4 linked regions of the Pigmentiphaga aceris genome follow. The protein of the gene in region 3 interacts with the protein of the main gene of each other region in a pairwise test. Links are inferred from orthologs where the notes say so. Each region holds a gene or a part of one and is shown on either strand. Other genes may lie near its edges. The genes, in order: FXN63_RS26115, rlmN, ftsZ and zapD.

Region 1 (7,466 bases), 5.1 Mb from region 3 along the record:
GATGCCGAAATTGCGTGCCTGATCGGCGAAGCGCCCATCGAAGCCGCCACCCGCCGAATACATCGACACCAGGCCAACCAGCGCCAGCAGGCTCAGGATCAGCAGCAGCATCCAGTCGAACACCCAGATGCGCGCCACCAGCGCCCGCATCCAGTAATACCGGTTCATGGTCGTCATGCTGCTGCTCACTACTGCTCTCCTAGTCCCGCGCCGTCAGATCAGGCGTGACCGCTTTATCGGGCTCGGTCGGTTTCTTGCCTTGCAGCCAGTAATCGAACACGCGGCGTGCAATCGGCGCGGCTACCTTGCCGCCGAAACCGTCGTTCTCGACGATCAGCGCTACCGCGATCTTGGGGTTGTCGGCCGGCGCAAAGCCCATGAACAGGCCGTGGTCACGCAGGCGTTCGTTCAGCTTGGCCGCGTTGTAGCGTTCGCCCGCGCGCAGGCTGTACACCTGGGCGGTACCGGTCTTGCCGGCCGCCTGGTACGGCGCGCCGATGAAGGGCCGCTTGGCCGTGCCTTCGCGCACCACGTCGGCCATGGCGCGTTTGACGAAGTCCAGGTTGGCCTGCTTGAGCGGGATGGTGTAGCTGGGGTCGCGTACCGTCAGCGTCTGCGCACCGGTGCGGCTGTTCTGCACCGCACGAACCAGGTGAGGACGCATGAACACGCCGTCGTTGGCCAAGGTGGAGGTGGCTTGCGACAGCTGCAGTAAGGTAAACGAGTTGTAGCCCTGGCCCACGCCCACCGACAGCGTTTCGCCCAGATACCAGCGCTGCTGATCGGGGCGTCGATACGCCGCGCGTTTCCATGCAGTTGACGGCAGCACACCGGCTTTTTCACCGCTCAGGTCGATACCCACTTTCTGCCCGAAACCGAAGGGTTTCATGAAATCGTGGATGGCATCGACGCCGATGTCGTTGGCCAGCGAGTAGAAGTAGGTGTCCGAAGACACCACCAGCGCCTTGTGCAGATCGATGTGGCCATAGCCCACGTCACCGGCATTACGGTAGCGGCGGTCGGCGAATTCGAAGAAGCCCGGGTCCCACATGGTCTGCGTCATGTTGCGCTTGCCCATCTCCAGACCCGCCAGCGCCATGAAGGGCTTGTAGGTCGAGCCGATCGGGTAGGTGCCGTACAGCGGGCGGTTGATCAGCGGGCGGTCGGGCGATTCGTTCAGCGCTTTCCAGTTCTCGACATCGATACCGTCGACGAACAGGTTGGGGTCGAAGCCCGGGCGCGACACGAAGGCCAGAATGTCGCCGGTTGCCGGTTCGATGGCGACCAAGGCACCACGGCGATCACCAAAGGCGGCTTCCACCAGCTTCTGCAGTTCGATGTCGATCGACAGCACCAGGTTGTCGCCGGTGACCGGCGGCTTGCGCGACAAGGTGCGCACGGCCCGGCCGCCTGCGGTGATTTCGACTTCTTCCACGCCGGTGGTGCCATGCAACTGGGCTTCGTAGGACTTCTCGATGCCTTCCTTGCCGATGTAATCGGTACCGCGATAGTTGGCGGCGTCTTCCGTCTCATCCAGGCGATTCTGGTCACGCTGCGAAATCCGGCCGATATAACCGATCACGTGGCCCGCCGATTCACCCATCGGATATTGGCGGAACAGGCGGGCACGGACATCGACACCGGGGAAACGGAAACGGTTGGCGGCAATCCGCGCCACTTCTTCATCCGACAGGCGACTGCGGATCGGCAGGCTCTCGAAGCGACGCGACTCTTCCATCAGCTTGCGGAAGCGGCGGCGGTCGCGCGCATCGATGGTGACCACATTGGACAGTTCGTCAATGGTCTTTTCCAGGTCAACGACCCGTGACGGCGTAATTTCCAGCGTGTAAGCGGAATAATTGCGCGCCAACAGCACGCCGTTGCGATCCAGGATCAGGCCCCGATGCGGCGGAATCGGCACGACCGATATGCGGTTTTGCTCGGCGCGTGCGGAATAGGCGTCGTGCTTGTAGACCTGCAGCCACCAGAAGCGGGTGCAGAGCACGCCGAAGCACGCGAACACCACCAGCATCGCGATCAACAGCCGCCCACGGAACCGCCGCATTTCGCGGTTCGAGTCCTTGATCTCGGTCATCGCCGTCCGGTCGCCAGCGTGAAAGCCGGGAACCACGACTGAGAGCGATATCTCTCGCGCACGGAATCTTGCATGCCGCGCCTGCTCCTCAGATCGGACGGGTGTCGTCGCGCTCGGGCGCACGACGTTGGGGGGCGAGCAGCAGGCGGTCGGCGATCGGCCACAACGCGGCAGCAACCACGCTGTCCAGCATCCAGCTCCAGCCCGGCCAAGTGCCCGACAGCGCCGCACGCACGCTGTAGACCACCAACTGGGTAACCAGCAGCAGCGGCAACACATGCAGGGCCTGGCCTATCGGCCCGAACCACTGAATACGCCGATGCAGCGCGATCGCAAAATAAGACAGCAGCGTGTAGGCAAGCGCGTGCTCGCCCAGCAGACGGGCCTGGTGCACGTCCATCAGCAGACCAAACAGGAAGGCCGCAAACATGCCGATCTTGCGCGGCTCGTGCACGCTCCAGAAGATCAGGCACAGCGCCAGCACGTCTGGCACCCCGGGCCACTGGCCCCAGGGCATCAGGTTGATCATCCAGGCGATGACAAGCGTCAACCAGATGAATCGTGGGTTGACGGGTAACAGCAGGGGCTGCGCGCCAAACAGGTGCGAGCGCGGGAGGGTTGAAGGTGCTTTAGGCATAGGTCAGGGACGCCGCGCCTGACGACGCCGCACTTCTTCGGCAGCGGGAAGTGCCGGTAGTTCCGACTGAACCGTCTGCAAGACCAAAAAATGCCGGTAACGGTCGAGTCGGGCTACCGGCTTGGCAAGAATTCGTGCAAAACCTGAAGAACCGTCACGCTCGACCGTATCGACCTTGCCCACCGGCAAGCCGGCGGGATAGATGCCATCCAGGCCACTCGTGACCAGGTCGTCGCCCACCTGCACGTCGATATCGGACGCCATGAAACGCAGGCCCAGGCGGCCCGGCGCTTCGTCGCCGAAGGCGACCGAACGCACGCCGTTACGCAGCACCTGCACCGGCACCATCTGGTCCCGGTCGGTCAGCAAGGCAACTTCGGACGTAAGCAGTGACACACGAACGACCTGACCGACCACGCCCCCGTCATCGATCAGGGGCATACCTGCGGCCAAGCCGTGTTGCGAGCCCTTGTCGACGATCAGCCGACGGCTGAATGCGTCACGGACTTCATATAGCACTTCAACCAGAACCGAGGGCACGCGAACGCGTGCGCTCGCACCGAGCATCCGGCGCAATTGCGCGTTTTCTTCGGCGAGTTGGGTGGCGCGCGTCGTGACTTGCGACATCTCGATGCGCTGGCGAGCCAGGTCGTCAGCTTCCCGCTGGAATTCGGTCTTGCTTTCAAAAAACACGGTGGTCTCGTTCCACATCGTGCCGGGCAGGAGCACGACGCGCTGGAACGGGTAAAGCGCCACGGCGACGGCCTGGCGCACCACATCGAGTGTCTGAAAACGTGCGTCGACGATCAAAAGCGCGATCGACAGCAGGGAAAAGAAGACCAGCCTCACCCAAACGTCGGGGCCCTGCTTGAAGAAGGACGGTGGGCTGTATTGCATGAAACTCCAGCATCGCGCCGTGGCCCTGGGCGGGCCGGCCGGCCCGTGACGGGACCGGCTGCGTCTTACTCGTTGGTGAAGATGGCGCCCAGTTTGTCCATGCGTTCGAGCGCTTCACCGCAACCACGGACCACGCAGGTGAGCGGGTCTTCGGCCACGATAACCGGCAAGCCGGTCTCTTCCTGCAGCAGACGGTCGAGGTCGCGCAGCAAGGCGCCACCGCCGGTCAGCATGATGCCCTTCTCGGTGATGTCCGCGCCGAGTTCCGGCGGGGTCTGTTCGAGCGCGATCTTGACGGCCGACACGATCTGGTTGAGCGGATCGGTTAGGGCTTCGAGAATTTCGTTGGACGACACGGTGAAGCTGCGCGGAATACCTTCCGACAGGTTGCGACCCTTGACTTCCATTTCCTTGACTTCGGAACCCGGGAACGCAGAACCGATTTCTTTCTTGATGGCTTCAGCGGTGGGTTCACCGATCAGCATGCCGTAGTTGCGACGAATGTAGTTGACGATGGCCTCGTCGAACTTGTCGCCGCCGACGCGCACGGAACCCTTGTAGACCATGCCGCCCAACGAGATGACGGCGACTTCAGTCGTACCGCCGCCGATGTCGACGACCATGGAGCCAGTCGCGTCGGATACCGACAGACCGGCACCGATGGCAGCGGCCATCGGTTCTTCAATCAGGAATACTTGGCTTGCACCGGCACCAAGTGCCGATTCGCGGATGGCGCGACGTTCTACCTGGGTAGAACCGCAGGGTACGCAAATGATGATGCGCGGGCTGGGCGCAAACAGGCTTTTCGGATGCACGATGCGAATGAACTGCTTCAGCATCTGTTCGGTCACCGTGAAATCGGCGATCACGCCGTCTTTCATGGGTCGAATCGCTTCGATGTTGCCGGGAACACGACCCAGCATCTGCTTGGCCTCGCGACCGACAGCCTGAATGGTCTTCTTGCCGCTGGGCCCACCTTCCGTGCGGATGGCGACGACCGAGGGCTCGTTCAACACGATGCCCTTGCTGCGAACATAGATCAGGGTGTTTGCTGTACCCAGATCGATCGCCAGGTCATTCGAAAAGTAACTACGCAGGAAACCGAACATGGGAATCTTTTGGTGAAGGGCTGGGTGCGGTGGAGGGCAGCGCGAGAAACGCAAAATCATAACTTATAATCGTCGGCAACTGCCGCGAAATCTGCTTCAAAACCCTGCGTATTGCGAGCTTCCACGCGGTTTGCCCCGTCATTTCGGCCCCAAAGGCCGCAGCCCCGGGCGCTATACGCAAATGCAACATTGTTTCTTTCGGCGGCCGGCGGCATCCCCGCCGCCATCCTTCCGGACCCCGAACGTTCACCGCGGACGTTCTTACCGATACTCCCCGACAGCCATGGCGCTTACCGAACAAGACGTGACGCGCATTGCGCGACTGGCCCGCCTCGATCTCGACGCCGGCCAGCGCGACCGTGTCCTGCAAGACCTGAACGGCATTTTTGGCCTGATCGAACAGCTTCAGGCGGTCGACACCACCGGCATCGCTCCGTTGGCCCACCCGCTGTCGGCAATCAATGAGGTCAGTCTGCGACTGCGCGACGACGTCGTGACCGAGGCACCTGATCAGGCTGCCCGCGACGCGTTGATCGCCAACGCACCGGCCCGACACGACGGCCTTTTCCTGGTGCCCAAGGTGATTGAATAAGCCATGACGACACACGCACTGCACAACGAATTTTCCGGCATTGCCGATCTGCGCGCCGCCCTGGCTGCCCGCAAGGTGTCGGCCGTCGAGCTGGCCCAAAGCGCACTTGCCGCCATCGAGTCGCAACAGGCGATCAATGCCTTCCTGCACGTCGATCCGGCCCTGACGCTGGCCCAGGCGCAAGCCGCCGACGCATTGATCGCCACAGGCAATGCCCCCGCGCTGGCCGGCATTCCGATCGCGCACAAGGACGTGTTCGTGACGCGCGGATGGCGCACCACGGCCGGCAGCAAGATCCTGGCTAATTATGTAAGCCCCTTCGATGCGACAGTTGTCGAGCGCCTGCAAGCCGCTGGCGCGGTGTCGCTGGGCAAGCTGAACTGCGACGAGTTCGCGATGGGTTCTTCCAATGAGAACTCTGCGTTCGGCGCGGTACTGAACCCCTGGGATACCAAGTCGGTTCCGGGCGGCTCGTCGGGCGGCTCGGCGGCAGCGGTTGCTGCGGGCCTGGCGCTGGGCACCACCGGCACCGATACCGGCGGCTCGATTCGCCAACCGGCGTCGCTGTGCGGTATTTCGGGCATCAAGCCGACCTACGGCAGCGTGTCGCGCTACGGCATGATCGCCTACGGTTCCAGCCTGGATCAGGCCGGCCCCTTCGCCCGCAGCGCGCGCGATCTGGTCGAACTGCTGGACCCGATGACCGGTTTCGACGCCAAGGACTCCACCAGCGCGGAACAATGCGGTGCGGAAGCCAACGCCGCTGGCCGTGTGCGTCGTGCCTTCGATGCGCACGCGCAGCCGGCTGACGCCGACCTGCCGCTGAAGGGCCTGCGCATCGGCTTGCCGCGCGAATTCTTCGGCGCGGGCCTGGCTGAAGACGTGTCTGCTGCCATTCACGCCGCCATTCGCCAGTTCGAAGCACTGGGTGCGACCGCCGTGGAAATCTCGCTGCCGCGTACCGAGTTGTCGATTCCGGCCTATTACGTGATTGCCCCGGCCGAAGCGTCGAGCAACCTGTCGCGTTACGACGGCGTGCGCTACGGCCATCGGGCTGCGGAATACACTGACGTCGACAGCATGATCAGCCGCTCGCGTGCCGAAGGTTTCGGTGCGGAAGTGCAAAAGCGCATTCTGGTAGGCAGCTACGTGCTGTCGCATGGTTATTACGACGCGTACTACCTGCAAGCCCAGAAGCTGCGCCGCCTGATCGCACAAGACTTCCAGCAAGCCTTCACGCAGTGCGACGTGATCGCCGGCCCCGTGTCGCCGACCGTGGCCTGGAACCTGGGCGAGAAGTCCAACGACTCGGTGGCCATGTATCTGGCCGACATCTACACCTTGAGCGGCAGCCTGGCTGGATTGCCCGGCATGTCGATTCCGTGCGGCTTTGGCGCAGGCCCGGTCAACGCGCAGCGCCCTGTGGGCCTGCAACTGATCGGCAACTATTTCGACGAGGGCCGTCTGCTTGCCATCGCCGACCGTTACCAGCAGGCGACCGACTGGCATACCCGCCGGCCGGCAAAGTGAGACAGCTATGAAATGGGAAGTCGTCATCGGCCTGGAAACGCATGTGCAGTTATCCACGGCGTCCAAGATTTTTTCCGGCAGCAGCACGCAATTCGGCGCTGAGCCCAACACGCAGGCCAACGCCGTGGATATGGCCTTGCCCGGCACGCTGCCGGTCATGAACCGCGGCGCGGTCGAGCGCGCCATTCGCCTGGGCCTGGGCGTGGGTGCACACATCGCCCCCGTGTCGGTGTTTGCACGCAAGAACTACTTCTACCCCGATTCGCCCAAGAACTACCAGATCAGCCAGTTCGAGATCCCGGTGGTGCAAGGCGGCAAGGTGAGTTTCTTTGTCGGCGACAAGGAAATGACGGTCAATCTGACGCGTGCCCACCTGGAAGAAGATGCGGGCAAGTCGGTGCACGAGAACGTCACCGGCCCGCACGGCGAACGCGCCAGCGGCATCGACCTGAATCGCGCCGGCACGCCGCTGCTGGAAGTCGTGACCGAACCTGAAATGCGCTCGGCTGACGAAGCCGTGGCCTATGCCAAGGCGCTGCACAGCCTGGTCGTGTGGCTGGGCGTGTGCGACGGCAACATGCAGGAAGGCTCGTTCCGTATCGACGC
Region 2 (7,506 bases), 1.3 Mb from region 3 along the record:
TAGTAGTCCAAGCCACGCACCAGGCGCGGGTTGATGGTGTAGGCAATGCCGGCATCGTCCAGGCGTTGCTTTACGCCTTCGAAGTGCGCCAGCGATTCGGCACCCAGGAAGTCCAGCAGGCGCGGTGCGCCGTTGGCCATCTCTTGCAGGGCCGGATTCTTGGTATCCAGCACGCGCAGCGGGTTGGTGTACATGCGGCGCTTGCCGTCTTCGTCCAGCTGGTCTTTGAAACCTTCCAGATAGGCGATCAAGGCGTCGCGATGCGCTGCGCGCTCTTCAGACGCACCCAGGGAGTTCAGTTCCAGACGGATGTCGGTCAGGCCAAGAATCTGCCACAGACGCGCCAGCATCACGATCAGTTCGGCGTCCACATCAGGACCCGCAAAACCCATGGCTTCGACACTGATCTGGTGGAACTGGCGATAACGACCGCGCTGCGGACGCTCGTGACGGAACACCGGTCCCATCGAGAACAGACGCTGCGGACGGTCATACAGCAAATTGTGTTCGATCGCGGCACGCACGGTGCCTGCGGTGAACTCGGGACGCATGGCCAGCAAGTCGCCATTGAGCGAATCGGTGAAGCTGTACATCTCTTTTTCGACGATGTCGGTGACTTCGCCGATGCCGCGCGTGAACAGACGCGTGAACTCCAGCACCGGGGTGCGGATATTGCGATAACCGTAGCTGCGCAGCCAGTCGCGGGCCAGGCGTTCCAGGCGCTCCCAACGAGCCGAATCGGCGGGGAGCAAGTCGTTCATACCGCGAATCGCGGTGAGCTTTTGAAAGTTTTCTGCCATCTTTTTATCGTTGTGCGGCGGGCCGTTCAGGCATCCACCGTTTCCGCAGCACCATAACGGCGCTGCACGTAGCTTTCCACCATGCCCTGGAAAGTCTCGGCGATGTTGTCGCCCTTCAGCGTGACCACACGCTGGCCGTCGACGAACACCGGTGCAATCGGGGTCTCGCCAGTGCCGGGCAAACTGATGCCGATGTCGGCATGTTTGCTCTCGCCCGGACCGTTGACCACACAGCCCATGACCGCGACGTTCATGCTTTCGACGCCCGGGTACTTCAAGCGCCAGACCGGCATCTGTGCGCGCAGGAATTCCTGGATGCTGGACGCCAATTCCTGGAAGACCGTGCTGCTGGTACGACCGCAACCCGGGCAAGCCACCACCACAGGTGCGAAGGCGCGCAGGCCCAGGCTTTGCAGAATTTCCTGACCGACGACAACTTCCTTCGCACGGTCACCACCCGGTTCGGGGGTAAGCGAAATGCGAATAGTGTCGCCGATGCCGCCTTGCAGCAGCAGCGCCAGGCCCGCGGTCGATGCCACGATGCCCTTGCTGCCCATGCCGGCTTCGGTAAGCCCCAGGTGCAGGGGATAGTCACAGCGTTGCGACAGGTCGCGATACACCGAGACCAAGTCCTGTACGTGGCTTACCTTGCACGACAACACGATGCGGTTGCCAGGCAGGCCAAGCTGTTCGGCACGCTGCGCGTTTTCCACGGCAGACAGCACCAGCACGTCGCGCATCACCGCCTGCGCGGTCCACGGCTTCGAGCGCTGGCTGTTTTCATCCATCTTGCGCGCCAGCAGGTCTTGGTCAAGGCTGCCCCAGTTCACGCCGATGCGAACTGGCTTGTCGTGGCGGCAGGCGACTTCGATCATCTGCGCAAAATTGTCGTCGCGACGCTTGCCATTGCCCATGTTGCCGGGGTTGATCCGGTACTTGGACAAGGCTTGCGCGCAATCCGGGTATTGGGTCAGCAGCTTGTGGCCGTTGTAGTGGAAGTCGCCGATCAGCGGCGTATCCACACCCATGCGGTCAAGCTGTTCGCGGATGGCTGCCACTTCACGGGCAGCTTCCGGCGTGTTGACAGTGATGCGGACCATTTCCGACCCAGCCAAGGACAACTCCTTGACCTGGATGGCCGTGGCGATGGCATCGACTGTGTCGGTGTTGGTCATCGACTGCACGGCAACCGGGGCATCGCCGCCGATCATGACCGTGCGGTTGCCCCAGCGCACTGCAACCTGTCGCGTCACACGACGGAAATCAGGGCCAACCGGAAAAGGAAGCGGCTCGGGACACGAGCCAGTCTGCGTCGTAGATTCGGTCGACTCCGTACTCATCCGCTCATCCATGCAAGTTCACCACCGGAAGAAAAGTTTCCACGCTTACCGCGCCACGCCCCCAACGGGGCGCTTTTTTGACTTGGCGCGGCCCAGCGTCAAAAACTCCATTCCAGCACGCCATTGCTTCACTGCAAGGTCAGACGCGCCACGTTGTCACGCTGTGCGCTGCGCACGTCCATCGGCTTGCCCTGCCAGGACACCGTGGCACCACCGGCATTGCCGACAACCAGGCGTCCGGGCGGCACCACATCGAAGCTGTGCTCGCTACCGGCCGGCAACACCTTCGACACCAGCGTGCCGTTGGTTGCCTTGAGTTCAACCCAGCTGTCGTTGACCACACGCAAGACCAGGGGCGAACTGCCAGCCGGTGCTGCCGCGCGCGGCGCAGCTGTTGCCGCAGCAGTTGCTGCCGGGCTGGCAGGCGTCGCAGCCGGCGGCGTAACCAGTGCTGCGGTCGGTGCAGGCGTGGTTGCCGGCGGCGTGATCGCACCGGGTGCCGGTGTGGGCGCAGCTGGCGTCAACGACGTATTGGCCGTCGGACTCAACGGCGGAATCACCGTGGTAGTCGTGGTAGTCGTGCTGGTACCCGACGAAGACGACGGCGTTGCTGAGCCATTGGCCGCAGGAGCAGGCTCAAGCGGATGCGGTACGCGCACTTCGGGCTGATTTGCCGCTGCAATCGGGGCATTGCTCGAAATAGTGCCGGGTGCGCCGGAAATCGTGGCAGGCGGCGTGATCGCATTGCCATTGTCGTTACGCAGCATGCGCGCAATGCGCCATTGCTCGGGCAGACGCTCCTGCACCACGGCGTAAGCAGCGCCCGCAGCGATCAGCACCAGCACGATGCTGAAGACGCCAACACCACGGCGGCGCTGCTGGCCGATCGTGGACCGACGACGCGATGAGGACACCGGCACCGCCGACGACACGGCAGCCACCGCACTGGCAACGGCATCGGTCACACGCGGCGCGGCAGCAGCATGGGCCGGACCTTCCACTGCCGTCAGCAGCGGTTCGGGATCGATTTCAAGCAAGCGCGCGTAATTGCGCAAGAAACCACGCAACGAGGAGCCGCGCGGCAGTTCGCTCCATTCTTCGTTTTCGAGCGCTTCGATCTGGCGCGGCGCAAACTTCAGGCGCGCCGATACGTCGAAGATCGACCAGCCACGCTGCGTGCGCAATTCGCGCAAGGCGTGACCAACAGACGAAAATGCATCGGCTGCGCCAGGCGCAGTCGCGTTGTCACCGGGGTACGTCATCCATGAACCTCTACGATCCGTCCGAACTTGCTGTTCATTTCCTGCCGGGCCTTCAGGCGAGTGCGATCCTGCACCTCGCCGGCAAGCTGTCCACAGGCCGCATCGATGTCATCGCCGCGCGTCTTGCGTACAGTCGTAACGATACCTGCGTCGATCAGACGTTGCGCAAATACCTTGATACGTGCCGACGAAGAGCGCTTGAGCCCTGACTGCGGGAACGGGTTGTACGGAATAAGGTTGAACTTGCACGAGACCTGCCGTGCGATGTCGATCAATTCGTCCGCATGCTGGTCGGCATCGTTGATGCCATCCAGCATGATGTATTCAAAGGTGATGAAGTCACGCGGCGCATATTCCAGATAACGCTGGCATGCGGCAATCAGCTCGCGCAACGGGTACTTCTTGTTCAGCGGCACCAACTCGTCGCGCAGCGCGTCATTCGGCGCGTGCAGCGACACCGCCAGGGCCACTGGGCAGTCCTGTGACAGGCGGTCCATCATCGGCACCACGCCTGACGTGGACAGCGTGACACGCCTGCGCGACAGGCCATAGGCATTGTCGTCAAGCATCAGCTTCAGTGCACTGACCGTGGCGTCGTAATTGAGCAGGGGTTCGCCCATGCCCATCATCACGACGTTGCTGATCACACGCGGATCGGCATCGGCCGCACGCGGGGGCATGTCGGCGCGCGCGGCTTCCAGCGTGCGCTTGGCCCACCACAGCTGCCCGATGATCTCGTCCACACCCAGGTTGCGATTGAAACCCTGGTAGCCGGTCGAGCAGAACGGGCAGGCCACGGTACAGCCGGCCTGGGTGGAAATGCACAGCGTGCCGCGATCGTCTTCCGGAATGAACACGGTTTCGATCGCATTGCCACGACCGACGTCAAGCAACCACTTGCGCGTGCCGTCGGCAGAAAGATGGTCCGCGATCACACCGGGGCTGCGTATGTCGCAACGCTCGGCCAGGGTGGCGCGGAAAGACTTCGCGAGGTCGGTCATGACCTCGAAATCGCCAGCGCCGCGCTGATGAATCCAGCGCTGCAGCTGTTTGGCACGGAAGGGCTTGTCGCCCCACGATGCCACCAATGCGCCGAGTGCCGCACCATCCATGCCGAGCAGGTTGATGCGCGTATCGAGCGGCGCCGGGGACGTCCCCGTTTCTGTCCTCTCCATGGCGTTCTCCTTGATCGGTTGGGAGGTGCTGCAGGCTTCGCAGCGGTTTTTCAAAACACGTACTTCTACACAACTTGCGTCGAGCACTTGCGTCGAACAGTTGCTTCAAACACTTTTTCGATCTTGCACAAAGACCCGGCGGCATGCGCCGACCGGGTCCCGGCAGGTCGAACGAGAGGCGTCAGCCTCTCCCTGGATCAACGCGAGTAGACGTTGATTTCCGGGAAGAAGAACGCGATCTCGACAGCAGCGGTTTCCGGCGCGTCCGAGCCGTGAACGGCGTTGGCGTCGATGCTGTCAGCGAAGTCGGCGCGGATGGTGCCCTTGTCAGCCTTCTTCGGATCGGTCGCGCCCATCAGGTCGCGGTTCTTCAGGATTGCGCCTTCGCCTTCCAGCGCTTGCACGAACACCGGGCCCGAGATCATGAACTCAACCAGGTCCTTGAAGAAAGGACGAGCCGAGTGCACAGCGTAGAAACGCTCAGCGTCGGCACGCGACAGCTGGGTCAGACGAGCAGCAACGACCTTCAGGCCAGCCGACTCGAAACGGGTAACGATCTGGCCGATAACGTTCTTTGCAACGGCATCAGGCTTGATGATCGACAGGGTGCGTTCAATTGCCATAAAAACTCCAATAAAAACAAGTACTTCTAGTTTACGCTTCGGGATTACCTCAACCCTAAATTGTATCACGCTGTCGTTTCGCAAGGCAGACACCGACGCATGATTCGCCATCGCGCAACGGGAGGGTTCCGCTTTCGACCGGACAAAAAGGGCGATCACAGGCCGATGCAGGCAGATACGCCGTTAGGCACACACGGGAACCCTGATGCATACTTGGGGTCTGAACCTCATGCCATCCTCGCGGGGGCAACTTTTGACAACGCCACAAAACAATAGGAGTCGGTCTCCATGAACGAGTTCCGCACGGCATCTGTCAGCACCGCCGGTGAAAGCCGGCAGGTCGCGGTACAAAATCGTGTACTGCGCAATACATATTGGCTGCTCGCAATTTCCATGATCCCCACCGTGCTCGGCGCGGTTGTCGGATTGAACACCGGTATCGCCCAGATCATGGGTGCCAGTCCGGGCTTAAGCTCCATCGTGTTCCTGGTGGGCGCTTTCGGCATGATGTTCCTGATCGAAAAGAATCGGGAAAGCGCAGTCGGTGTAGGCCTGCTGCTGGCGTTTACGTTCTTCATGGGCATCATGCTGTCGCGCATGCTCGGCTTCGTGCTGGGCATGTCCAACGGCGCGTCGCTGATCACGCTCGCCTTCGGCGGCACCGCAGCAGTCTTCGGCACGATGGCTGTGCTGTCGAGCACCATCAAGCGTGACCTGTCGAACATGAACAAGTTCTTGTTCATCGGCGCGATCATGCTGATGGTCGCTGCCGTGGGCAATATCTTCCTGCAGATTCCGGCGCTCACCCTGACCATCTCGGTGCTGGCAGTCGGTATCTTCTCGGCCTTCATCCTGGTCGATCTGCAGCGCGTGAAGAACGGCAGCGAAACCAACTACGTGTCGGCGACGCTGGGCGTATACCTGTCGCTGTACAACGTTTTCTCCAGCCTGTTGGCCATTCTTGGCATCACCAGCGGCGATCGCGAGTAAGGATAGAAACCTGGGCCGCAAGGCCTGACGGAAAAAAAGCGGGCCCTTCGGGGTCCGCTTTTTTTGTGTCGCCTGATCTCAGACCTTGTCGTCGGGATGGCAGAACAACTGGAACAATGTCTGCATCAACACGCGGACGCGATCATCGGCAATCCGGTAGTGAATGGACTGCCCATCGCGACGCCCCACTACCATCGCCTCGCGGCGCAACACCGCCAGATGCTGCGAAACCACGCTTTGCGACTGCCCCAGCGCGTCAACCAGTTGACTCACGGAACGCTCTTCCTCGACCAGCTGGCAGAGAATCATCAGCCGGTTGGTGCTGCCCACCGACCTGAGCAGGGCCACTGCCTCGTCGGCACGCTGCCGCATCACGTCCAGCGGCATCGCGGCAGATGGCGCCTTGACCAACAGGCCCACCTGCGGCGTATCCACGGTTATCTCAGAAGACATCGATCGGCACCTTCAGATAACGCACCCCATTGGACTCCGGCGGCGGCATGCGCCCTGCCCGCATATTGACTTGCACCGACGGCAGGATCAGGCGGGGCTGGCCCAGGGTTGCGTCGCGGGCCTGGCGCATACGCACAAAGCTCTCCTCATCGGCCGCCCCGCTGACATGGATATTCGCGGCACGCTGGGCACCGACAGTCGTCTGGCCACAGACACCCTCCCGGCCCTCGGTTTTGTAGTCATGACAAAGAAACAGACGCGTCTCGTCCGGCAAGGCAAGAATCTGCTGAATAGACCGATATAAAGCGCGTGCATCGCCGCCAGGAAAATCGCAGCGGGCCGTGCCGTAGTCGGGCATGAACAGCGTATCGCCCACCAACGCTGCATCGCCGACAAGGTGCGTCGTGCAGGCCGGCGTATGACCGGGCGTATGCATCACACGCGCCTGCAAGTGGCCGATCTTGTACGTATCCCCATCGTCGAACAGTCGATCGAACTGGCTTCCGTCACGAGGAAAATCATCTTCTGCGTTGAACAGCTCACCAAATATCTGCTGAACACGGGTGATTCGGCTGCCGATCGCCATTTGTCCGCCCAGGCGTTGCCGCAAATACGGTGCCGCCGACAGGTGGTCGGCATGCACATGCGTCTCAATGATCCAATCGACCGTCAAGGCACGCTCCAGCACAGCCGCCACCAGTTGATCGGCGAAGCTTCGCGAGGTGCGGCCGCAGACCGGGTCGTAGTCGAGCACGGCCTCGAATATCGCGGCCCGGCCGCTTGCCGGGTCAGACACAATATGGCTGAAGCTTGACGTTGGCTCGTGGAAGAAACTCTGCACCTGCGGTGCTTGGTTTTCGACC
Region 3 (7,534 bases):
AAGGCTCGACGCTGGGCGTGGTCAAGGTCATTGCCGCCGAAGACGTGCGCGCCGGTTTCGCGCAGGCTGCCCAGTTCGAAGATGTGGTGCTGGCCGAGTCCTTCATCACCGGTCGTGAACTGACGGTCGCCATTCTGGGTACCGGCCGCAGCGCACATGCGCTGCCGGTGATCGAGATCGTGGCACCCGAAGGCAACTACGACTACCAGAACAAGTACTTCACCGACGACACGCAGTACATCTGCCCGGCCGAGTTGCCTGCAGACCTGACCGAGCGCATTCAAGCAGTGTGCGTGCAGGCCTACCGCGCGCTTGGCTGCGAAGGCTGGGGCCGCGCAGACGTGATGCTCGACGCCGACAATCAACCCTATCTGTTGGAAATCAATACCTCGCCCGGCATGACCGGGCATTCGCTGGTCCCGATGGCTGCACGCGCCGCCGGCATGAGTTACGAAGCGGTCTGCGTCGAGATCCTGCGCGGCGCGCGCTGCAAGGTGTCGGCGGCGCACCCGCTGCAAGCCTGAACCGGAGCTTATGTGTGGAACGACTCGCGCGCCCTGAACCTGCTGGCCAACACGATCTACGTGTTGGTGGTGTCTGCGTTCGGGCTGTCGACCGTGTACTGGCTGGTGCAACGGCCAGTATTCGCATTGCAGAGCATCGAACTGGATGGCGTGCAGACGCGCCTGCAGCACGTCACGCCCGCCGCCGTGCGGGCAGCCGTGGCCGGTCGGCTGGAAGGCAACTTCTTCACGGTCGATCTGGATCAGGCACGGCAAGTATTCGAATCGGTGCCCTGGGTTCGCCGGGCATCGGTGCGTCGCCAGTGGCCCAACGGGCTGGTGGTGCAAGTGGAAGAACAGCAGGCCATGAGCCTGTGGAACGAAAATCGGTTGCTCAATATCTATGGCGAGCCGTTCACGGCCAACCTGGGCGAAGCCGAGGACGGCGGCGATCTGCCGGCCTTGGCGGGGCCGGACGGCGCGGAACGGCTGGTTGCGCAGCGCTATGCAGAGCTGCGCAAATGGTTCGAGCCGCTCAAGGCCGAGCCGACGGTCGTGACCTTGAGCAATCGTTATGCATGGCAGGTCGAATTGTCGAACGGATTGACCGTCGACCTGGGGCGCGAGCCGAGCGCTCAGTTCGGAACCGATTCACTGCCGCTCGACGCGCGTGTGACGCGTCTGGTGCAGTCGCTGCCTGTGCTCGAAGCCAGGCTGGGACGCGGCATCGAACACGCCGACCTGCGCTATCCCAACGGCTTTGCCGTTCGCGCTGTGCCGCCACCTGCTCCGCCGCCTCGCGCGGGTGCACGGCCGCAGTCTTCAAATCAGCAAGCTCCTAAGAAACCACAATGACACGAGAAACCAAGGACCTGATCGTCGCGCTGGACATCGGCACCAGCAAGGTGGTCGCCGTCGTCGCCGAGATGCTGCCCGAAGGCCGGTTTGAAGTGCTCGGTCTGGGCCAGCACGAATCACGCGGCATGCGCAAAGGGGTGGTGGTCAACATCGAGACCACCGTCAATTCCATTCAGCGTGCGCTTGAAGAAGCCGAACTGATGGCCGACTGCAAGATCCGCGATGTCTTCACCGGCATTGCGGGCAGTCACATCCGCAGCTTCAACTCCAGCGGCATGGTCGCGATCAAGGACAAGGAAGTCACGGCGACCGATGTCGCGCGGGTGATCGAGACGGCCAAGGCGGTCAACATTCCGACCGACCAGCAAGTGCTGCACGTGCTGACGCAAGAGTTCATCGTCGACGGCCAGGAAGATATCCGCGAGCCGATCGGCATGAGCGGCATTCGCCTGGAAGTGCGTGTGCACATCGTCACCGGTGCGGTCAGCGCGGCGCAGAACATCGTCAAGTGCGTGCGTCGTTGCGGCCTGGAAGTGCAGGATCTGATCCTGCAACCGCTGGCCTCCAGTCTGGCCTGCCTGACTGCCGACGAAAAAGAATTGGGCGTGGCGCTGGTCGATATCGGTGGCGGTACTACGGATATTGCCATTTTCACCGGTGGTGCAATCCGCCACACTGCAGTCATCCCGATCGCTGGCGATCAGATCACGGGCGACGTGGCGGCGGCACTGCGCACACCGACTCCCGATGCGGAAGAAATCAAGCTGCGATATGGCGTGGCCAAGCAAGTGTTGGCAAGCCCTGATGAACGCATTGAAGTGCCGGGTCTGGGTGACCGTGGTCCGCGTCAGTTGTCGCGTCAGGCACTGGGTGCCGTGATCGAGCCGCGCGTTGAAGAACTGCTGACTTTTGTGCAGCAGGTGATTCGCGAATCGGGCTACGACGAACTGTTGTCATCGGGCATCGTGCTGACCGGCGGGACCTCGCAGATGCCCGGCATTGTCGAGCTGGCGGAAGACATCTTTTTGAAGCCGGTTCGCCTTGGCGGACCGGAGTACGACGGCAGCCTGGCGGACGTGGTGCGCAGCCCGCGCTTCTCGACCGTGATGGGCTTGTTGGCAGAAGCGCGCATGCAACGCATGCGTGGTCGTAGAGTTGCTCAGCAGACCGGCAATTTCAAGAGCGTGTTCGCACGCATGAAAGAGTGGTTCCTGGGGAATTTCTAACACTTTATTTATGACAAGAACCCGCCTTGAACGCGCAGTAATTGGCAGTATTGCTGTCCACTGTAATTAGTCGTGCGTCTGGCAGTTGCCCAGTACCAAAAAACGATCGTCACCTATTAAAATTTATCGCTGGCGGAGACCAGAGTGAAGCAGAGAAGATGAAACGTGAAGCGTGAACCTGCTGGCAGGTATCACGGCCGGCCCACCCCGGATCACTTTTCACCTTTCACGTTTTCTGCGCACCCACTCTCCGCCCGCAACCCAGGAGGCACAACATGAACTTTGAAATGCTAGAAACCGACACCAAGAGCACGGTCATCAAGGTCGTGGGCGTGGGCGGCGCGGGTGGCAATGCAGTTGCACACATGATCGGTCGTGGCGTGCAAGGCGTGGATTTCATCTGCGCCAACACTGATGCACAAGCGCTGTCGCGCACCGGCGCGCCGGTCCAGATCCAGCTCGGCAAGTCGGGCTTGGGCGCGGGTGCCAAGCCGGCTCAGGGCCAAGCCGCTGCTGAAAGCGCACGCGATCAACTCCGTGAAGCGCTGCAAGGCGCCAACATGGTCTTCATCACTGCCGGCATGGGCGGTGGTACCGGCACCGGCGCAGGCCCGGTCGTCGCTGAAATCGCCAAGGAACTCGGCATCCTCACGGTTGCTGTGGTCACCAAGCCTTTCGGCTTCGAAGGCAGCAAGCGCATGCGCATGGCCGAAGAAGGTATCGAGGCGCTGTCGCAGCACGTGCACTCGCTGATCGTCGTGCTGAACGAAAAGCTGTATGACGTGATGGGCGAAGACGCGACGCAAGACGAGTGCTTCAAGAACGCCGATGACGTGCTCAACAACGCTTGCGCAGGTATTGCCGAAATCATCAACGTCGACGGCAACGTCAACGTCGACTTCGAAGACGTCAAGACCATCATGAGCGAGCAAGGCAAGGCGATGATGGGCACCGCGCTCGCATCCGGCGTCGACCGTGCACGTGTGGCGGCCGAAGAAGCCATCGCCTGCCCGCTGCTGGAAGGCATCGATCTGAACGGCGCGCGCGGCGTGCTGGTCAACATCACTGCCAGCCGTTCGCTGAAGATGCGCGAAACGCGCGAGATCATGGACACCATCCGCGGTTATGCAGCGGAAGAAGCAACCGTGATCTTCGGCGTGGCCTACGACGAAGCCATGGGTGAAAACCTGCGCGTGACCGTCGTGGCAACCGGCCTGGGCCGTGCCAAGGCCAAACCGCAACTGGTGCAAAGCGCCATGCCGCAACTGCGCACGGGTACCGACAACATGTCGGTTCACCTGGGCGGTGGCGGCGGTGGTGGTGGCAACGTTGGCGGTTCGCCCAACTACCACGACTACGACACGCCGACGGTGTTCCGCAATCCGCGCGACGCTGTGCAACGTGTCCAGGCGCTGGAAAGCTCGGGCATGGAACACCTCGACATCCCGGCCTTCCTGCGCAAGCAAGCCGACTGATTCTTGGTCAAGGCCACGACCTGGCAGCCCGTTGATCTTGACGGGCTGTTTCCGCCACGGCGGACAGGCATCGATTGTCTGAGGTACTCATTTTTTTCAACGCGCGCCTGACACCAGTCTGGCGCGCGTTGTCATTTTCAGGAGCAGATGCATGACGATCAAGATTGGCGACAACGTTCCCGACGCAACCCTCACCGAATTCATTCCGGTCGAGACCGAAGGCTGCGCGCTCGGCCCCAACGCCTTCCAGGTGGCAGACCTGGTGCGCGGCAAAAAGATCGCCGTGTTTGCCGTGCCGGGTGCCTTCACGCCGACCTGCTCGGCCAAGCACTTGCCGGGTTACGTGCAGCAGATCGATGCATTCCGCGCCAAGGGCGTGGACGAAGTCTGGTGCGTGTCGGTCAACGACGCATTCGTGATGGGTGCCTGGGCCAAGGAACAGGGCGCACAGGGCAAGGTCCGTCTGTTGGCAGACGGTTCGGGCATCTGGACGCGCGCACTGGGTCTGGAACTGGACTTGAACGCACGTGGCATGGGCACCCGTTCGCAGCGTTATTCGATGGTGCTGGAAGATGGCAAGGTGACCCAGCTGAACGTGGAAGCAGCAGGCAAGTTCGAAGTCAGCGACGCCGATACGTTGTTGGCGCAGGTCTGAGCTTGCATGGGTCTGGTCAGGGGATGACCGGACCTGGCAGGACTTGGGTCAAGACCATCGCAAGTCACACGGGCCTGGATCGATCAGGCCCGTGTTGTCCTGGTGACACGATGCAGGGTCAAGCATGACGCGGCATCGACCGCGCCTATCGGTGCCATCGCGTAAAACCATTGGCCCGACTGTGACAGCGACGCTACAATGCTTGATTGCTGCTCAGGCAACCATTGTTTGGCGCAAGCTCGGTATTCCCGAAGCCTGTCGCCGGTTTTCGCGGCGCTTTGTCGGTCGCGATCACCCGATCTAACAATTGCCTAACATCTTGTGGCTAAGCTCACGAGACCACGTGCAGCATCAGCGGTAAAAACAAAGGTCAGCGTCGAGATGCGTTCGCACTAGCGTTTGCATCACGGCCAGCACCAAAGCAGGCGGCAAGTCCTGCAAAAAAATACGCTTCCTTGAACTACGCTTGTCTTCAAGCGCTCTGTGACGACGATACATGCTGCGCCAACGCACGATTAAAAGCATCACCCGTACGACCGGTGTCGGACTGCATTCAGGACGACGGGTCGAGCTTACGCTGCGCCCGGCGGCACCCAATACGGGCATCGTGTTTCATCGTGTCGATCTTGAGCAGCCCGTGGACATTCCGGCAGATGCGCTTGAGATCGGCGACACCCGTCTGGCGTCGGTCTTGCAGCGTGGCAAGGTGCGCGTATCGACCGTCGAACATCTGATGTCTGCGTGCGCGGGGTTGGGCATCGACAATCTGCATGTCGACCTGACGGCCGAAGAAGTGCCGATCATGGACGGCAGTGCCAGCACCTTCGTGTTCCTGATCCAATCGGCAGGCATTGAAGAACAGCCGGTCGCCAAGCGTTTCATCAAGGTCTTGAAGACCGTTGAAGTCCGTGAAGGCGAGGGCGCAGCTGCCAAGTGGGCGCGTCTTGAGCCGCATGACGGCTTTGCCTTGGCGTTCTCCATCGATTTCCGTCACCCGGCCATCGATGCCACCGCCAACTTTGCCGAGATCGATTTCGCTCAGCATTCCTATTCGCGTGAAATTGCACGTGCGCGCACCTTCGGCTTCGTGCAAGACGTCGAAACCTTGCGTGCTGCGGGTCTGGCGCGCGGCGGCAGCTATGACAACGCCATCGTGCTGGATGAATACCGGGTGCTGAACGCGGAAGGTCTGCGCTACGACGACGAGTTCGTCAAACACAAGATTCTGGATGCCATCGGTGACCTGTACCTGATCGGCAGCCCGCTGATCTCGCGTTATGTGGCGCACAAGTCTGGGCACGGCATGAACAACCAACTGGTGCGCGCCTTGTTGGCCCGCCAGGATGCCTGGGAATACGTCACCTTCGATTCGGAGGCCGCCGCACCGCGTGCCTTCCATCAGGAATGGGCGCTCGCTTGAGCGTCGGCTTCCACCCCTTGTGTGTTCATCGTCTGTGCGCTGATCGCGGGCACAGACACTGCGCGCGCCTGGGCTGCTGAACGATGGTCGTTGCTCGCCTGATCGTCGTATTGCTTGCACTGGCCATCGCGCTTTGTGTGGGCCTGGGTTTCATCACCGGCAACCGGGCGCACTACGACCGCGCCTGGCGCTTCGCCAAGTTTGGCTTGGCCGCGCTTGTCATCTTCTTCGCGGTGCTGATCGTCAGTGAGTTGATGCGCTAGGGCGTATCGGCATTGGCAACGGCCGCCAGCAGCGGTTCAAATCAGTCGCAGTTCAAATCAGCCACCACCTAAGGTCGGCAACAAGCCTGTCTGGCATGCCCTGGACGCTGATTCGCCGTCCTTGATCTATGGGCGTGCCAATTGAAAACGCGCTTACCGTCGAGCGTTTACCACCCTGTTTTACGCCGCTCGTCGTTCACGTTTCACGCCTGCGTGCCACCAAACGGGCCACGGCCTGCGCCAGCGGACCATCGCTGATCTTGTCCTGCAGATCCGCGAAAGCCTGTATGCCAGGAGAGCCGATCTGGTTTGGCCGGCCTACCGGATTGGGGGCTACGACCCCGCCCAATGGGCGCGATAACGTTGCTTGGACACGTACCGCGATCCCATTAACCTGCCATCCACGCTTTTCCAGACTGCTTGCGATGCGCGGGGCCAATTGTCTGAGTTTTGCCGAATGCGCGGCAGCCGGCACACCGATGGTCAATTGCCCGTCTTCGAAACGCAGGACGTGACACGACGACTGCAGCGCGGCAGGCAATGCCGCGCGCAGATGTTGTTCCAGGTCCATGTGCTGGTGGGCAGTGGCCAGCAAACCGGCAGTACGACCGTCATGACGCAGCCATGCTAATGCGGCAGTCTTGGTGGCAGGATCCTGCGGTGCCTTTTGGCCTTTCCGTGGGTGTTTGTACAGCGGACGCATTGTCTGTCTGGTTCCAGAGCTTCGGTGGAGCACCTCTGTCTTGCAGATAATCATAGTGCACGCGCGTGATGCGCTCAGGCCAGGCCCCGCAATCGGTACGGTTGCCGGGCACGGCTGTGCAATCCGCCGGGCCGTCCGGGCTGGCTTGCGTCGGGCCGTGTGCTTGATGCTCTCGGTCAGTGCGCTATCAATCGGCGCGCTATCAGTTGGTGCGCTATCAATCAGCACCCCTGCATTGGCTGGCCCTCCCGCGGTGGGCGGGCCGATGATGACGGCTGCACAACTCAGTTATGAACGCGAACGGCTGGAGGGCCTGGCCCGCCGAAATGCGCCCGTGCGGGTGTTGGACATCAAGCAAGGTTTCGAGGCGGCTGCGCGCCCTGCTCTTGGTGCCAGCCCAGGACCGGTAATAACCGTGATGCCGATCGCCT
Region 4 (7,643 bases), 4.5 Mb from region 3 along the record:
CCGCCGCCGACCTGATCCGTCTGGTCGGCCGCGCCGAACGTGTGCTGGCCCAGCTGGAAGCCTGGCTGCCGCCGGCTCCGCCGCCGATCGACTGGACGGCGCACGCGTTTCGCTGGCGTCGGCGCGGGAATCAAGGCTGGTTGGAGCCGGTGCAGCACATTGCGCGCATCGAGCTCGATGACCTGCAACACATCGATCGCCAGAAGGAAATCATTGACCGCAACACCCGCCAGTTCCTCGCGGGTCGTCCGGCCAACAACGTCTTGATGACCGGTGCCCGTGGCACCGGCAAAAGCTCGCTGGTGAAGGCCATGCTGGCGGCGCACGCCCCGGCAGGTCTGCGCCTGATCGAAGTCGACAAGGGTGACTTGTCCGACCTTCAGGAAATCGTCGATCAGGTGGCGCCCCGCCCGGAACGCTTCGTGGTGTTCTGCGACGACCTGTCGTTCGAGGAAGGCGAAGCCGGCTACAAGGCATTGAAGTCGGTGCTGGACGGCTCGATTGCCGCATCGACCGACAACGTGCTGATCTACGCGACCTCGAACCGACGTCATCTGATGCCGGAGTACATGAGCGAAAACCTGTCGACCAAGCACCAGACCGATGGCGAAATCCATCCTGGCGAAACGGTTGAGGAAAAGATCTCGCTGTCGGAGCGCTTCGGCCTGTGGCTGTCGTTCTACCCATTCAAGCAAGACGACTATCTGGACATCGTCGAACACTGGCTGCGTGACCTGGGTGTGCCGGACGCATCGATCAGCGCCGCGCGCCACGCCGCCTTGCAGTGGACCATTGAACGCGGTTCGCGCTCGGGTCGGGTGGCATGGCAATTTGCCAAGGACTGGGCAGCGCGCCAGGCTGCGGCAGGCGACGCATTGCCGGCCGGGCACGTGACCGTTAATCCTGTGGCGGACTATTGATCATGAACCTGCAAGCGGGCCAGGAAGTGCGAAAGGTAATGGAAGTGGCGGCAGGCGTGCTGCTGCGCGCCGACGGCAGCGTGCTGCTGGGCCAGCGCCCGGAAGGCAAGGCCTACGCCGGTTGGTGGGAACTGCCCGGCGGCAAGCTCGAACCCGGTGAAACCGTGCTGCAAGCCCTGGCACGTGAACTGAAAGAAGAGCTTGGCATCGACGTGACTGCGGCCACCACCTGGGTGACGCACGAACACACGTACCCGCACGCGACCGTGCGCCTGCACTTCTGCCGGGTGACCGGCTGGCATGGCGAGCCGCGCGGCCTGGAATCGCAGGACGTGCAGTGGGTACAGGCCTGGCGTGCCGAAACCTCGGCCATTACCGCTGCAGTGAACGCGCGCGAAGCACGCATTGCGGCGCTGGCACCCGATGCCTCGCCCGAGGCACACGTGGCTGCCACGGCGCTGTCGGTCGAGGAAGGCCTGGGCCTGACCTTGTCGCCGCCGGTTGGCCCCCTGCTGCCCGCCACCTTGCCGCCCATGCGCTGGCTGCAGGTGCCGGATATCTACGGCATCACCGGCATCGACAACCCCGACAATCTGTCAGCCTTCATGCACAAGCTGGATTCCGCGCTGGCACGTGGTCTGCGCCTGGTGCAATTCCGCGAACCGGGCTGGCCCGAAGGCCCGAATGCGCCGTCGCTGCTGGCGGTATTGCGTGATGTGATCGAACGCACCCACGCAGCCGGTGGCCGTGTGCTGGTCAACAGCGTGCACCCGGCCGCCTGGTGGAACGAGGCCGACGGCGTGCACCTGCGCGCCAGCGATGCCAGTGGCCCCCGCCCCGACATCGCCCCCGGAAGCTGGGTGGGCGTCTCGGTTCATGCCGCACATGACCTGGCCAATGCGCGCAAGCTGGATGCAGACTTCGTGGCACTGGGCAATGTGCTGCCCACGCCCTCGCATACCGACCGGGCACCGCTGGGCTGGCAGCAATTTGCCGCGCTCAATCTCCAGGCGGGCTTGCCGGTATTTGCGCTGGGCGGACAAGGGCCGGACACACTGGCGACCGCGATTGGTCACGGCGCGCATGGGATTGCGGCGATTCGTGGGGTGTGGGACGAATAAACGGAACGAACAAGAGGCTGGGTAAGCGCGGGTCGATCAGGTCAGCGCTGAATATCCAGATGTGAAACGGGGCTCAGGTCAAAAACCTGAGCCCCGTTTTTTTCAGACAGCGTCGGAAAAGAATTGCCTGTGGCAGTCATGCCGCCAACCGACGCGACACGTCTATTGCAGCGGTCTATCGAGGCTGTACATCAAAGCAGCCCATCGAAGCCTCACTGCAGCTTGTACGTATCCAGCTTGTCGGGCGCGTCACCGCTCAATCCATCGTTTTCCAGCGGTGCGCCAGGAATCGAGAACTTCTCGGCGGCCCATGCGCCCAGATCGATCTTCTTGCAGCGTTCCGAGCAGAACGGTCGATACGGGCTATCCGGGCCCCATTCGACCGGACGCGAACAGGTGGGGCATTTCACTTTGGGCATTGCGGCAACAGTTCCTGGGTGGGGGCAGACCTCGGCGTCGCGCTACGAGGTGAACGCAACACCGCTTCCTGCAATATTCAGGGGTTCGCGCACAGGGCGAACTGGAATGGCACGTCGTGCGACACCGGCTGCGGGCGCATCGCGCCGTCCTGGCTGAAAAATCGGATGGACGCCATGTACTTGTTGGCGCTGATCTCGGGAAACACGCCCAACTGCGGGTCGATATACACCCGCATCAACAAGTAGCCCTTGCCGTCCAGCGGACGACGAAAGTTACCTTGTTGCGCCAATGCATCGACCCGTTGGCCGGATTCACGCAGCAATTTCAGCGCAATCGCCAGGCCATGACGCAACGGCAACAAGGACGATGTCCATTCGATGAAATCCTTCTCGCGAAGTTCCGCCGGTTTGTGACGCCACGCATGGTACGACGGCAGGTCGAATTCACAGACGCCGCCCGGGATCGCCAGGCGGCTGCGAATGCTGTTCAACCAGTCGTGATCGCGCAAAGCCTGACCCGGTTTGCCGGTGGCCACGGTCAAGGCGGCAATCGCCTGCTCGATGTGGCCCAGCATGGTCGCCAGCAGATCCTGATCGACACCGGGGTGTTCGCGCAAACCGGCCAGCGACTGGCGTTGCTTCTCCAGATCCTGGGCAAGATCACTGCGCACGTCGGCACGCGCAGTCACATCCAGAATGTCAAAAAGCAGCGTCAGTGCAACGTGATGCTCACGTGCATCGCCGCGCCCGATGAAGAAAAACAGCTTCTCGAACAGGTCTTCAAGCCTAAGCAGCGTGCGAATCCGCTCATTGAATGGGTAGTCGTAAAGAATCACGTTTGCCCGTCCGGGTCGAATGCATGATGTACCCACGCGGTTGCCGACGAGCAAGCCGCAAGCGGATTCCGTTCGTACCGTCTCAATACGCTACCGAGGAAGAAAAACGCGTGGCGAGTTCGGAAGAACACAGTAGCGCGTCAGGCCAAGGATGACAATTCACGCCAGCGCGCGTGCAGCGTCTCGACGCGTGCTTCCAGCTCGTCGGCAGTCGTGGCACCGTCATTGACGATGACGTCATCGGCCGCACCCAGGCGCTCGTCGCGCATTGCCTGCACCAACATGATGCGTTCCACCGCATCACGCGTCAGGCCGCTGCGGGACTGCACCCGGCGAATCTGGGTTTCTTCATCGCAGTCGACCACACAGACGCGGTCGACCCGACCGGCCCATTGGCCTGACTCAACCAGCAGCGGCACCACGAAGACCTGGTACAGGCCAATGGACTCGGCGGCAGCCGCATCGATATGTGTGCGGATCATCGGGTGCAGGATCGCTTCCAGCCGAGACTTGGCGGCCCGGTCACGGAACACCAGCTCGCGCATCCGCGCACGGTCGAGTGCGCCTTGGGCGTCGATCATCTCGTCACCGAAAGCAGCGCGCAGCGGGGCAATGCCTGCGCCGCCCGGCGCGGTGAGCGCGTGCGCGATCGCATCGGAATCGATAATCGCTGCGCCACGCGCTTCAAGCAGATCGGCCACACGGGTCTTGCCCGAGCCGATACCACCGGTCAAACCGATTTTGAGCATGTTTTAAAGGTGAATTAAATGCGCGAAACCGACATTGTGCAGTAAGCGCGCGCACTCGCGTCCGGTCCAGCCCGCCGACGTTTGCAGGCCGGGCTAGAAACCGAGCAAACCCACACCGTTTTGCCGGAGCAGCAAACAAGCAAGACCGGCCATTGCCAGATAAGGACCAAAGGGCAGCGGATCGCCGCGCTGCGCACGACCAGTGATCAACAATGCCCCACCGACCAGCACGCCGGCCACCGAGGAAAACAACAGGATTTCCGGCAGTGCCCGCCAGCCAAGCCAGGCGCCCAGCGCCGCCAGCAGCTTGAAGTCACCAAAGCCCATGCCTTCCTTGTCCGTCGCCAGCCGGAACGCCTGAAAGATAACCCATAACACGCCGTAACCCAGCGCCGCGCCAAGCACAGCATCGGCAAGCGGCGCGAACATGCCACTTATATTAAGCAACAGCCCGGCCCACAGCAGTGGCAGGGTGATGTCGTCGGGCAGCAGCGAGGTCTGCGCATCGATGAAGGCCAGGGCCACCAGCGCGGCGCACAGCCCCATGGCCGCTACCGCCGCCACGCTCGGGCCATACTGCCAGGCGCAGATGGCAAACAGCAGTGCGGTCAGCGCCTCGACAGCCGGATAGTGCCAGGGGATGGCATTCGCGCAGTGGGCACATCGGCCTTTCAGGCGCAGCCAGCCGATGACCGGCAGATTTTCATGCCAGCGCAGGCGGTGGCTGCATTGCGGGCAGTGGGACGGTGGCCAGGCGAGATCGAAACGCTCGGGGGGTGGCTCGGGGGCCTCCGGTACAGCCGGCACGGTTCGTTCAGTGGTGGGGAGCGCTTCGACCTTTTCCAGCGCTTGTACCGCCTCGGCTTCCTGCCAGGCCTTGCATTGCGCCGCCCAGTCGCGCGTCATCATGCGCGGCAGGCGGACGATCACCACATTCAGAAAGCTGCCGATCAGCAGCCCGAGCAATACAGCGAACAGAGGAAACAGCCAGGGATGGGCGGCAAAGGTGGCGAACGTGTCAGGCGATGTCATCGCGCGAGATTAACGCGCCAATCAGGTCAGCGGCACGACGCGCAGGACATCGAGGGCAGAACGTGAATATACGTATACAAGACACTTGGGCGGGTGCCCTCTCAGTTAGACTGCTTACTTGATCGCCACCACCCTGGCGTCGGAGCTATTCATGTCTGCCCTACCCCAACTTTCCTCCTTGTCCGCCCCGCTGCGCCGCGCGCTGCCGGTCCTCGCCATCGCTGGCGCTGCCTTGCTAAGCGCGTGCAGCATTCCGTTGCCGGAAAGCAGGCAAAACCTGTCTTCCGATGCGTCGCGCGACACCCCCGCACCGCCGGAAGCCCGTGCCGACAATGCCTTCCCCGCCGCCCCCGGCATCAGCGAAGCACAAAGCTTCCGTGGCGTGCTGCCCTGCGCGGATTGCGCCGGACAACGTGTCACCCTGACCTTGCTGCCCGACCAGACCTGGCGCTTGCGCCGTGTCTACTTTGGCACCCCCAGCGGCAAAGACCTGAGCTTTACCGCTCGCGGCACCTGGGAACGCAGCGGCGAGCGTGGCCGTCAGTTGCGTTTGATCGGCGACGCCAACGAAGGTGGCCTGTACGAGTTCACCTCCACCAGCCAGTTGCGCCTGCTTGACCTGGCCGGCCGACCGATTACGTCCAGCCTGAACTACACGCTGACGCAGTTGCCCGAAGCCGATCTGATCCCCGAACTGCGCAAGTAAATGCGGAGCGCTGCTGCGTCGACTCGTTTGCAGCAGCGATCTTTTGACGAATTCCGACGGTTGGAGTTCGAACCCACTTGGTAAAGTGGGGCAAGCAAGCTCAAGCAAATAAGCGCAAGCCAGCCGCTTGAAAGACAGCCTCCACACGCGGGGCTGTCCATCCCCATCGAGCACGTGCCTCACACCTGCCAGATGCAGGACGAAAACCAGCTGTAGCGCTGACGCGACACCGCTGCATCCACCCTGTGTCACATCCCGTATCTTGTTCGTTGCGCCATACTTGTAGCGCTTTTCCTGACGACTCGCCCTCTCGCGACTTCCCATGCTGCAAGGCACTTATTCTCCGCCCCTCGTCGTTGTCTCGTTGCTGGTAGCAATACTGGCGGCTTACACCGCGCTCGACATGACGGAACGCGTCCGGGCGTCTGACGGTCGCTCCGCGCACAGCTGGCTGGCGGGCGGCGCATTCGCCATGGGCCTGGGCATCTGGTCGATGCACTTCATCGGCATGCTGGCGTTCGAGTTGCCGATCGCGATTGGCTACGACCTGCCCATGACGGCAGCGTCCCTGGCCATTGCGGTGGCCGCCTCTGCGCTGGCCCTGTTCCTGGTGACACGCACCACCCTGCCCTGGACGCGCCTGGCTGGCGGCGCGCTGCTGATGGGCGGTGGCGTGGCATCCATGCACTATCTGGGCATGGCCGCCATGCGCATGTCACCCGGCATCGACTACGACCCTGCCTGGTTTGCGCTGTCACTGCTGATTGCCGTTGGTGCCTCGGGCGCGGCCTTGACGATCAGCTTCCGGCTGCGCTCGGGCACACCTTACGTGGGGCTGCTGCGTATTCTGGCGGCCATCGTCATGGGTATCGGGATTGTCGGCATGCACTACGCAGGCATGGCCGCCGCCCGCTTCCCGGCCAACAGCGTCTGCATGGCGATTTCCAGCAAGAACGGCATCGATGCGGGCTGGCTGGCGATTCTGGTGGCGGTGATCACGCTGGCAGTGCTGGGCATTGCCTTGCTGGTGGCGATTCTGGATGCGCGCATGGCCGCACGCACCTCGCTGCTGTCTTCATCCTTGGCGGTCGCCAACGAACAACTGATCAAACTGGCGTTGCACGACAACCTGACCAAGCTGCCTAACCGGATTCTGTTGCAGGACCGACTGGAACAGGCGCTGGAAAAGGCAGAGCGCAAGCATCTGCACTTTGCAGTGATGTTCCTTGATCTGGATGGTTTCAAGGCGGTGAACGATGCCTATGGCCACCACATTGGCGACCAATTGCTGGTCGAAATAGCCAATCGCATTCGCAATTCACTGCGCAGCCGCGATACGGTTGCCCGCATCGGCGGCGACGAATTTGTCATCGTGATCGAGCTGGACGACTTGACCGACGCCGCCACCATCGGAGACAAGCTGATCCGCGCGGTCGATCAACCCATCTACGTGGCGGGGCACCGCTTGTGCGTGACCACCAGCGTGGGCGTGGCGATGTACCCGGAAGACGGTCGCACCCCGCACGCGCTGCTGAGCAACGCCGATGCCGCGATGTATCACGCAAAAAGCAGCGGCAGCAACGCCTACAGCTTCTTCGAACCCTCGATGAACGCCAATGCCCAGGAACAGCTGCAACTGCTGCACGACCTGCGCACTGCCATCCAGCGCCGCGAATTCGTGCTGCACTACCAGCCGAAATTCCGGGCACCGGCAGGGCCTGCGCTTGGCGCGGAAGCCTTGCTGCGCTGGCAGCACCCCACGCTGGGTCTGCAAAAGCCTGATCTGATCATTCCCCTGGCCGAAAAAGCCGGGCTGATGGTGACGATTGGCGAGTGGGTGCTGGACGAAGCCTGTCGGCA

Evidence for each region.
Region 1: the proteins of ftsZ (region 3) and FXN63_RS26115 interact in binary tests that used the Escherichia coli proteins (3 or more experiments, as listed by UniProt). The link is inferred for Pigmentiphaga aceris from one-to-one orthologs.
Region 2: the proteins of ftsZ (region 3) and rlmN interact in binary tests that used the Escherichia coli proteins (3 or more experiments, as listed by UniProt). The link is inferred for Pigmentiphaga aceris from one-to-one orthologs.
Region 4: the proteins of ftsZ (region 3) and zapD interact in binary tests that used the Escherichia coli proteins (3 or more experiments, as listed by UniProt). The link is inferred for Pigmentiphaga aceris from one-to-one orthologs.

Annotation. Positions count from the first base shown.
Region 1 is NZ_CP043046.1:6,037,461-6,044,926, forward strand. The notes cover bases 2,717-5,520. They hold FXN63_RS26115 (rod shape-determining protein), read right to left. Parts: upstream 4,739-5,520; coding sequence 3,695-4,738; downstream 2,717-3,694. Other genes in these bases: mreD (rod shape-determining protein MreD), read right to left, coding at 2,717-2,732; mreC (rod shape-determining protein MreC), read right to left, coding at 2,736-3,629; gatC (Asp-tRNA(Asn)/Glu-tRNA(Gln) amidotransferase subunit GatC), read left to right, coding at 5,022-5,330; gatA (Asp-tRNA(Asn)/Glu-tRNA(Gln) amidotransferase subunit GatA), read left to right, coding at 5,334-5,520. Outside these bases: rod shape-determining protein RodA, read right to left, coding at 1-150; mrdA (penicillin-binding protein 2), read right to left, coding at 200-2,095; more of mreD, read right to left, coding at 2,184-2,716; more of gatA, read left to right, coding at 5,521-6,860; Asp-tRNA(Asn)/Glu-tRNA(Gln) amidotransferase subunit GatB, read left to right, coding at 6,868-7,466. UniProt on the Escherichia coli protein: Forms membrane-associated dynamic filaments that are essential for cell shape determination. Acts by regulating cell wall synthesis and cell elongation, and thus cell shape.
Region 2 is NZ_CP043046.1:2,158,398-2,165,903, reverse strand. Bases 2,489-5,332 are described here. They hold rlmN (dual-specificity RNA methyltransferase RlmN), read right to left. Parts: upstream 4,578-5,332; coding sequence 3,399-4,577; downstream 2,489-3,398. Other genes in these bases: ndk (nucleoside-diphosphate kinase), read right to left, coding at 4,775-5,200; FXN63_RS09160 (helix-turn-helix domain-containing protein), read right to left, coding at 2,489-3,402. Also shown: hisS (histidine--tRNA ligase), read right to left, coding at 1-800; ispG (flavodoxin-dependent (E)-4-hydroxy-3-methylbut-2-enyl-diphosphate synthase), read right to left, coding at 827-2,140; more of FXN63_RS09160, read right to left, coding at 2,269-2,488; FXN63_RS09145 (Bax inhibitor-1/YccA family protein), read left to right, coding at 5,489-6,190; FXN63_RS09140 (ArsR/SmtB family transcription factor), read right to left, coding at 6,269-6,643; FXN63_RS09135 (MBL fold metallo-hydrolase), read right to left, coding at 6,633-7,506.
Region 3 is NZ_CP043046.1:889,546-897,079, forward strand. Bases 2,091-4,962 are described here. They hold ftsZ (cell division protein FtsZ), read left to right. Parts: upstream 2,091-2,862; coding sequence 2,863-4,062; downstream 4,063-4,962. Other genes in these bases: ftsA (cell division protein FtsA), read left to right, coding at 2,091-2,587; FXN63_RS03690 (peroxiredoxin), read left to right, coding at 4,214-4,717. Outside these bases: FXN63_RS03670 (D-alanine--D-alanine ligase), read left to right, coding at 1-524; FXN63_RS03675 (cell division protein FtsQ/DivIB), read left to right, coding at 537-1,358; more of ftsA, read left to right, coding at 1,355-2,090; lpxC (UDP-3-O-acyl-N-acetylglucosamine deacetylase), read left to right, coding at 5,214-6,137; FXN63_RS03700 (hypothetical protein), read left to right, coding at 6,221-6,400; FXN63_RS03705 (DciA family protein), read right to left, coding at 6,597-7,157; FXN63_RS26990 (M23 family metallopeptidase), read left to right, coding at 7,339-7,534. UniProt on the Escherichia coli protein: Essential cell division protein that forms a contractile ring structure (Z ring) at the future cell division site. The regulation of the ring assembly controls the timing and the location of cell division.
Region 4 is NZ_CP043046.1:5,407,818-5,415,460, forward strand. What follows is about bases 1,418-4,398. They hold zapD (cell division protein ZapD), read right to left. Parts: upstream 3,297-4,398; coding sequence 2,538-3,296; downstream 1,418-2,537. Other genes in these bases: FXN63_RS23305 (thiamine phosphate synthase), read left to right, coding at 1,418-2,041; yacG (DNA gyrase inhibitor YacG), read right to left, coding at 2,254-2,460; coaE (dephospho-CoA kinase), read right to left, coding at 3,437-4,045; FXN63_RS23325 (prepilin peptidase), read right to left, coding at 4,139-4,398. Outside these bases: FXN63_RS23300 (ATP-binding protein), read left to right, coding at 1-920; more of FXN63_RS23305, read left to right, coding at 923-1,417; more of FXN63_RS23325, read right to left, coding at 4,399-5,011; FXN63_RS23330 (copper resistance protein NlpE), read left to right, coding at 5,229-5,783; FXN63_RS23335 (putative bifunctional diguanylate cyclase/phosphodiesterase), read left to right, coding at 6,106-7,643. UniProt on the Escherichia coli protein: Cell division factor that enhances FtsZ-ring assembly. Directly interacts with FtsZ and promotes bundling of FtsZ protofilaments, with a reduction in FtsZ GTPase activity.